DNA from 4 places in the Proteus sp. GOKU genome. Region 3 is predicted to be linked to each of the others. Evidence: predicted binding sites of a transcription regulator. Region 3 holds the regulator's gene; each other region holds the start of a gene.

Region 1 (2,212 bases), 460 kb from region 3:
GGTTGTCTCTTTGTTTGCTTGTGTCATGGTATCTAACACATTCGCCATCGTTTCATGTGTGACCATCTCTTCACCAATGAAAATTTGTTTATCCGACTTAATTGTTAAATAAACAGGCTTCTCAGGGCGAGGTTGTGGTTTTGCACTTGAAGCGGGTAAATTTACTTTTATATCAACAGTAGCTAAAGGTGCCGCCACCATAAAGATAATGAGCAGAACCAACATGACATCAATAAAAGGCGTCACATTGATATCATGCAATTCATTATCATCACCTGAATCATCACCAAGACGCATTGCCATAATTCATTACCTTGCTTTGCTGTTTTCGATATCTAAATCACGGCTGACTAATGTCACCACACCTGTTGCGATATCACCAATTTCACCACGATAACCCGCTATCATACGAGCAAAAATGTTATAGATAATAACCGCTGGAATTGCCGCAATCAGGCCAATCGCGGTTGCTAATAGCGCTTCTGCAATACCTGGTGCAACAACAGCAAGGTTTGTCGTTTGAGAATGAGCAATACCGATAAAGCTATTCATGATCCCCCAAACCGTACCGAAAAGACCGATAAAAGGAGAAATTGCACCAATGGTGGCTAAGTAACCATTACCGCGACCTAATTCACGGATAATTGCTGCAACGCGACGTTCCATTCGCATTTCAACACGCTCTTTAATACCTGAAGCCACTTTACTTTCTTGAGAGTAAGTACGCTCTAATTCTGCATCATTAAAGAAATCAGCGGTTGCACTTTTATTACCAAATTTTTTGCTAATCGCTAACGCATCGTTGAGTGATTTAGCTTCAACTAACTGAGCTGTCTCATTTCTTAGGCGACGACGCAGTGAAATTAAGTAGCTTCCTTTCGCGAAAAATAGTGCCCAAGTGACAATAGAGGCTAACAGTAAGCCAATCATGACACTCTTAACGACTAAGTCTGCGTTACGGTACATACCCATTACAGATAAATCTTCAGCAAATCCGCCACCAGCAACCATTTCAGGTTGTACTTCTGACGATGCATTTTCTGTCGCTAAAGGTGCATTTTCTGAATTCTCAGCCGTTGTTGCAGGTGTATTTTCACCTTCAGGCTTAGCGGTTTCAGTACCGACTGCTTTCACTTCATTACCCGTTTCCGTGGTAGAAGTAGCAGTTGTTGGTGTGACTATTGTCGGTGTAGCAGTTCCCTGTGTAGAAGCTGTTGAAGAAACGGCAGCAGTAGTTGGCTGTTCAGTTGGTGTGGCAGGAGTCGTATCCGCAAAAGCAGAGCCTGTCAGACCGATTGCCAATAGAATAGAAGCTGTCAAATTACGCATCAGTTGGCCTTTTACTCTCTTTTTTATCTATTTATTTATTCAGTAATGACATCTTTACGCCACTACTTACCCAAAATCGTTCGCTTACAATCATCCTGTTTGCCATCAGGAAAGAGAAAACGCTCAAATGATATCAAACATGAAGCATTTTGATAGTAATTATCATTACTATTTGGCTATTTTTTTTTCATTTGTCGATTTTTAAGACAAATTATCGTTATTTCACGTAACGTGAAATTTTATCAACTACCCTGCAAGCCTTTTGTACTTATCCAAAAAATGAATTAACTTGAGGTAAACACACCATCAATTAAAAGAAGGTATTAAGGATGACGCTAAAAAAACAAGAAACCTCACTCCTCCTTTCTGGTCGAGCTAAAAAATATTCCCAAGGCGCAGTAAACCCAATTATACAACGAACATCATCCGTTATTTTTGATTCCGTTGCACAAAAACGTGAAGCAACGAAAAAACGGGCAGAAGGTACACTTTTTTATGGACGTCGAGGCACAACTACCCATTTTGCCTTACAAGAAGCGTTAACTGAATTAGAGCAAGGTGCAGGCTGTGCACTATTTCCTTCAGGTGCAGCGGCGATTACGCAATCTATACTCGCATTTGTTGAGCAAGGTTCTCATATTCTCGTGACAGGCTCTGCCTACGATCCGACTCAAAATTTTTGTGATCAGATCTTACGTAAATTCTCAGTCACAACGACCTACTTTGATCCTTTAATCGGCAAAGAGATCAGCCAATTGCTACGTCCTGAAACAAAAATTGTTTTTCTTGAATCTCCGGGATCAATCACGATGGAAATTCAAGATCTACAAGGAATAGTCAATTCAGTTCGCCAATATAACCCTGAAATCATTATTATGATTGA
Region 2 (2,212 bases), 480 kb from region 3:
ATCATCATTAATTTGATGTTCAATTCCAGTAAATAGACGTGTGGTATCCCATTTGAATTTATCCCAATCAGCATCTAAATAGGTTTTACGAGAAAGATGTAAATCGCTCCCATCTTTCCCCATTGGCACACCAGCCATATTGGTGATGGAATCGATTGTTTGATATTGAATACCTGTGCGTAATAGCGTGTTAGATGTTAAATCAGCATCAACAGTGGCATAAATTAAGCGTGTTTTTTGATCTGAAATATCGTAGAAGAAATCTTTATCTTCCCATGCCATTACAACTCGACCACGGACACTACCGTCTTGATTTAAACGCCCGCCCACATCGACTTCACCGCGATAACGGTTCCAACTTCCAGCCGTAAATGTTGCTTTTAATTGATCGTCTAAAGGTGCATGTTTACGTACCATATTGACGGTTGCCGCAGGATTCCCCATTCCATGCATTAATCCGTTAGAGCCTTTTAAGATCTCAACACGTTCATAAACAGCCATATCTTGCGGCGAACTTGCCATATTTCCCATTAAAGCAGGAACACCATCAAGCTCAAAAGAATTGATTTGAAAGCCACGAGCGTAATAAGCTGTTGTTAATAAAACAAAAGGTGCGCTAGTAACCCCATTAGCGCGAGTCATTACTTCATCAAGGGTATTTAAGTTTTGAGTTTCTATTTGCTCTCTGTCTATCACAGAGACTGTTTGAGGGATCTCTCTGGGCTTAAGTGCCATTTTACTTAATGTACTAACGCCTGGAGCAAGGTTATCGCGGTGTTGTGCTGTGCTTTCCGTCACCACCAAAACATCGACTTCTTTATTATTTTCTGTTGCTGTATTAGCGATAGCAGAAAGTGAAAATAAAGCGGTAGAACACAAAATAGCGCATTGTGTTAATGCCAATTTATTTTGTGTGCGTTGATTTAATACTGGTGATAATTTCTGTGTTTTATCTAAGTCAGCTAAAGAAGAAATGTAAACCATACCTATCCCAAAATATTCAAATGATAATGGTTATCACTCTATCAATTTTGGGATTAAGGTATTTTCGATTGCCAAATTATCTCTTTCGATTGCCAATCGATATTACGCAACAACTAATGAAGATCGAAAAACTCAATATGATCCACAAAAACGTGAGAACCATATTGAAGATAACAACAATACATCAGGAGAACCTTCTTCAATGACTTTTCCATCATCAAGCACAATGACATGATCCGCCCGTTTGGCAATATCCGGATCATGAGTGATCACGACTCGAGTGGATGTTAGGTTTTCAAGATAAAGAGCCACTTTTTCACGACTGACTGTATCAAGGCTTGCCGTAGGTTCATCTAAAAATAAGATCTTAGGATCGGCTAATAATGAACGCGCTAAGCATAATCGTTGCTTTTGTCCTCCAGAATAACGGTCACCTTGTTCTCCTACATCTTCATCTAAATCAGTTTGAATCAACGGTAAATTCAATGCATTGAGTAACTGTAAAATATCCTTATCACTGATTGTTGATTGCTCATCTTGTAATAATGACCAGCGTAAAGTGCCTCTAATTAACTGGTTATGCTGAAATACGATTTGTCTTGTTTGCGCTAATACACTCCCAGATAAGTCGTTAACTTTTTTATCTCCATAAAAAACTTGCCCTTTATCCGCATCAATAAGACGCGCTAAAACACGTAGTAATGTTGTTTTACCTGCACCAGAACTGCCGACAATTGCCGTCATTTTTTTATCGGGGCATAGCGCTGTTATGTTAGAGAGGATCGGCGTACCTAAACTATTATTCACATCCAGTTGTTCACAACGAATGTCATTGCTTTTAGGCGTATCACTCTGTTTTGGGCTTTGTAATGTAGGAGCATCCAATGCGTTTTTAATTAATGTTAGTGACTGCTTGCTTTGTCTTAATGCTTGATCAATATGAGAAAGCTGAAATAACGGTTCAATAAAGCGAGCAATTAATACGACAACAGCTAACCACTGCGCTAAGGTGAGTTTGTTAGCATCAACATTTATCACACCAAACACGAGAACTGCGATAAAAATACCCTGAATGCAGAGAGAAAAAATTAAATGGTAAGGTAAACTCCGCTGTAATAACTGTACCTGTTGGTGATGTTGCGCTAACAAATCTTGCTGTAATTGCTGTGAAAATTGTGTATTGCGTCCACTTTTACGCAATAACGCCTGATGTTGTGCAAAATCAGCC
Region 3 (2,212 bases):
CACACAAATTCGACAGAATTAGCCTGCTATTTTCGTCAAAATACGTTTTTAGTTTTCTATTATGAAAACACAATGCTTATCTTTCACTAGTAATTGTTCAAACACAGACAAATATACTCTAAATATTTTGAAGTGTAGCTAGGTGACAAGTGAATGAGTCACTGGAAACATACAAGAAAGTATGTAACTTGTGAAAATATACGTAGTCAATAACGCTACAATTTGAAATATAACGAATTTAGAATAAAAGAGGTTATCTCACTTTATGGCAATCATAGGAATATTCTTCGGCAGTGATACTGGCAACACTGAAAATATTGCCAAAATGCTTCAAGAAAGACTGGGCGCTGATAATGCCGAAGTTCATGATATTGCAAAATCCAGTCAAGAAGACATCGAAGCGTTCGATATTCTGTTACTAGGTATTCCTACTTGGTATTATGGTGAAGCACAATGTGATTGGGATGACTTTTTCCCAACACTAGAAGATATTGATTTCAATGGTAAGCTTGTTGCACTATTTGGTTGTGGTGACCAAGAGGACTACGCAGAATATTTCTGTGATGCAATGGGTACTATCCGCGATATTATTGAGCCTCGTGGCGCAGTTATCGTAGGTCATTGGCCAACAGAAGGTTATCATTTCGAAGCCTCTAAAGGGCTTGCAGATGATAATCATTTTATCGGTCTTGCGATTGATGAAGATCGTCAACCAGAATTAACCGAAGAGCGTGTTGACGCTTGGGTTGCTCAAATCAAAGAAGAAATGAGCCTAGACGAAATTCTGGGATAAAATAAATACTCAATATTGAGAATGATAATTATTCAATGGTGTGCTAAGATAGTGTGATAGGTGGGGTGTTTATTTTTAAATATCATGCCTATAATCAATGAGGTTATTTATTCACCCGAGTATTAATGAATAAAACCTATTTGTGAGCACAAAAATTAAATTCACCATTAGCAACAGGATTAAATCCGCATGACCGACAATAATAAAGCGTTAAAAAATGCTGGGTTAAAAGTTACACTTCCTCGCTTAAAGATCTTGGAAGTGCTCCAGGATCCTGAGTGCCATCATGTCAGTGCTGAAGATCTCTACAAAAAACTCATCGATATCGGTGAAGAGATTGGTCTGGCAACAGTGTATCGCGTCTTAAACCAATTTGATGATGCTGGTATTGTTACCCGACATAATTTTGAAGGTGGTAAATCAGTATTTGAATTAACTCAACAACACCATCATGACCACTTAATTTGTCTTGATTGTGGTAAAGTTATCGAGTTTACAGACGATGCAATTGAATTACGCCAAAGAAACATCGCTGAACGTCATGGTATCAAGCTTTCCAATCATAGCCTTTACTTATATGGCCACTGCGCTGAAGGCAATTGCAAAGAAGATAGCCACGCACATGATGAGAAATAATTCATTCTGGATAATCTCTCAGTAAAAAAAAGGAACTGTTCACAGTTCCTTTTTTATTGCCTAAAATCCGAGGATAACTCTACTTAGCCACACTGATACTGTGCTTAATATGTTTTAAATGAACCACAATGGTAAATGTGACAATAACCAATAGTGACCAAGAGCCCCATTTGCCTGCATGTACAGCAGACCAAGCACCAATTTGGTTAGGATATTGCCAAACACCAAAAAATGTACCGAAATTCTCAGCAAGCCAAATAAAGAAACCTATTAGAACAAAAGCGAGTAATAAAGGCATTTTTCGCTCAGTATCATAAGGAGTAAAATAAACCACACTACGAGCATAAAGACCTAAAATAAAGGCAGTTAAATACCAGCGATAATCACCGATAAAGTGATGAGAAAAGAAATTAATATAGATAGCGAGAGCAACCAAAGTTGCCATCCAATAAGGTGGATAATGTTCAATTCGTACTTTTAAAAAACGCCATGCTTGAATTAAATAACTTCCTACCGCAGAGTACATAAACCCTGTAAACAAAGGGACTTCCCACAATTTTGTATAAGCAAAATCAGGGTATTTCCACGATCCAATTGCCGCTGATGTTTTAAATAATTCCATCACAAACCCAACAATGTGGAAAAAACAGATCGCTTTTAATTCATCCCATGTTTCTAGCTTTCCCCACACCATCCATAATTGAAAAGCGATAGCGAGAATAAGAAGCACGTCATAACGAGGTATACCAAAGATACCTTTACTTGGTGTTGCAAATAAAATAA
Region 4 (2,212 bases), 1.2 Mb from region 3:
ATCAGCGAGTGGGTTGCGAGTCAAAGCTTGCATTAGTGTTCCGGCTCCGCCTAATGCGACACCAATCACTATTGCTAATAATGTGCGAGGAAAGCGTAGATAGCGCACTAATAAGTGCTCACTATTTGTCGTATCAAAATCGATAAAAGCCTGCCATGTTGTGTACATAGAAACAGGTCGGCTTCCTACAAATAAGCTTAATAGTGCAAAACAGAGCAATAGAAGAATAGCGCCTCTTATTCCCCACTTTATGCTATGGTGAGAAGTGAACATGCGTTATTACTTCTGTTGGCCAAAGCGCGTAACCATATCACTGATAATTTCTTGCGCGCTGTAATAATCAATACGAAACGAGTTTGCACCTAAACCATAAACTTGATTATTTTTTATAGAAGGTAGATTGGCAAGAATGGGATCAGCCATAAATACATCGGCTTCTTTGGCGGTTCCACTTAATAGGAACGTTGTAGGTGCAGTGAGTTGTGTTAAATGCTCATATTGAGCCCACACAAAATCTGAAACGGGTTTATCTTTCGGTTGCCACGCAAGATCTGCACTTTCAATGGTAAAACCGAGTTGTTGTAATAATACCGCGTGAGGGCTGGTGGTTAGCGAAACGGGATTAACAGTACCAGCGCCAAAATAAGAGATAATATTGACCTGACCTTCAGGGAGTTGTAGCGCTTCTTTCCCTTCTTTTACTATATTTGCAAAATGCTGTAATAGTGTAGCGGTCTCTTCTTCTTGTCCTGTTGCTTGTGCCAATTGTAACGCCAAGCTTTCCCAGCTCTGTTTGCCGTAATCTAAAACAATGGTCGGCGCGATTTGTTTAAATTGTTCAACTTGAGGATAGACCGTATCACCACCATTGATGGAAACAACGATTAAATCAGGTGCATAAAGATAAGCCATCTCTAATGAAACACTGCCCGCAGACCACAGTTTTTCAACCTTTCTCTCTTTTGCCACTTTATCCCATTGGGCAAAAAATTGGCCATTTGCCGCCGTTGAACTGGCAACCACCGGAGCTTGCATTGCAAGGAGCGTTCCGGTGATAGAAACTGATGCCGATAAAATACGCTGAGGTTTTGCGTTAATTTCAGTTTTAGTGCCATCAACGTTGGTAAAAGTGCGAGGCCAAGATTGGCTATCAGCGCCAACATCAGAAGCATTTGCTGTATTAACAATAAAAGAAAAAATAAAAAGACAGGCAATAGAGACAACGGATTTAAACATGACCACTTTCCAAGTAAATAATCTTTACTTTAAATAATAAATGTAATTATTAATGTTAATCATAATCAATATCATTAACAATAAGGATTTATGGGTTTGTGATCGGAAAAGTGAGAATGAGCGCACAAAAACAACTTTATAAAAAAACACCCAAGTCCAAGTTGTACTCAGGTGTTTCCGTTATTTTATTAATTTAATTGAAAATCTAATGAAACAATCAAAGGATTCAATAGGTTTTCAGGTTTAGGGCCTATGGGCTTTACACGTTTAACCGCAGCAATAGCCGCATTATCAAGAGAGGAAATACCCGAGGTACTTTCTATCTCAACCCTTGAAATCACACCTTCAGAGGTTAGTGAAAAGCTCACCACCACCTGACCTTCATGTTGCATGCGACGTGCTTGTGATGGATAACGTTTATGGCGCTCTATTTCTCGACGCAGTGAACTAATATAGTGATTATCAGATTCGCCTTGCCCTATTCCTTTCTCGCTTAATGCATGACTTCTTCCTGCTAACGAGCTTGCCGTATGTTGCGTTAAGCTTTCTGCCGATGCTTCTGAAGTCGTTTGCGCTACTTGGCTTTCTAAATCACGCTGTTTTATCGGCTCTACTTTTTCTTGCACCACCTGTTTTTTTACAGGTGTAATTGGTTTTATAGGTATAGGCTTTTCTTTTATTTTTTCAGGTATTTTCTTTGGTGCTTCAACAAACTCCCCTTTTTCGGCAATGGGTAAAACAATAGGCGTTTCTTGTGGCTCCGTTTCCACTAAAGGTTCCGGCACGACTGTAGATTGTTGAGGAGGTGAAAATACCACTTGGTAAACGGATAATGTATTTTCTTGTTGCTGATGAATATGGTGCGCACTTTCTGTCATAGAAAGTGAACGTAACACCCAACTTAATACGCCGATATAAACTAACGATATGCCAATCAGCCAATAATAAATATTAAACGGATGCCTGACAGAAAGTG

What was found. The regulator Fur, encoded in region 3, represses iron uptake genes when iron is present. The targets are predictions, from matches to a motif close to ATAATAATGAGAACNACTATCAA.
Region 1: exbB (tonB-system energizer ExbB) is a predicted target of Fur. The motif match lies at 1,479-1,501, and genes of this name have one in related genera.
Region 2: EHE21_RS03205 (TonB-dependent siderophore receptor) is a predicted target of Fur. The motif match lies at 999-1,021, and genes of this name have one in related genera.
Region 4: fepB (Fe2+-enterobactin ABC transporter substrate-binding protein) is a predicted target of Fur. The motif match lies at 1,289-1,311, and genes of this name have one in related genera.

Annotation. Positions count from the first base shown of each region.
Region 1 is NZ_CP034105.1:701,446-703,657, reverse strand. Features, by position in the region: gene exbD (TonB system transport protein ExbD) at 1-303, opposite strand, end outside; gene exbB (tonB-system energizer ExbB) at 310-1,329, opposite strand; gene metC (cystathionine beta-lyase) at 1,659-2,212, shown strand, end outside.
Region 2 is NZ_CP034105.1:683,146-685,357, reverse strand. Features, by position in the region: gene EHE21_RS03205 (TonB-dependent siderophore receptor) at 1-984, opposite strand, end outside; gene EHE21_RS03200 (ATP-binding cassette domain-containing protein) at 1,117-2,212, opposite strand, start outside.
Region 3 is NZ_CP034105.1:1,162,940-1,165,151, reverse strand. Features, by position in the region: gene fldA (flavodoxin FldA) at 266-793, shown strand; gene fur (ferric iron uptake transcriptional regulator) at 983-1,429, shown strand; gene EHE21_RS05355 (DUF817 domain-containing protein) at 1,509-2,212, opposite strand, start outside.
Region 4 is NZ_CP034105.1:4,126,174-4,128,385, reverse strand. Features, by position in the region: gene EHE21_RS18800 (FecCD family ABC transporter permease) at 1-273, opposite strand, end outside; gene fepB (Fe2+-enterobactin ABC transporter substrate-binding protein) at 280-1,236, opposite strand; gene EHE21_RS18790 (energy transducer TonB) at 1,425-2,212, opposite strand, start outside.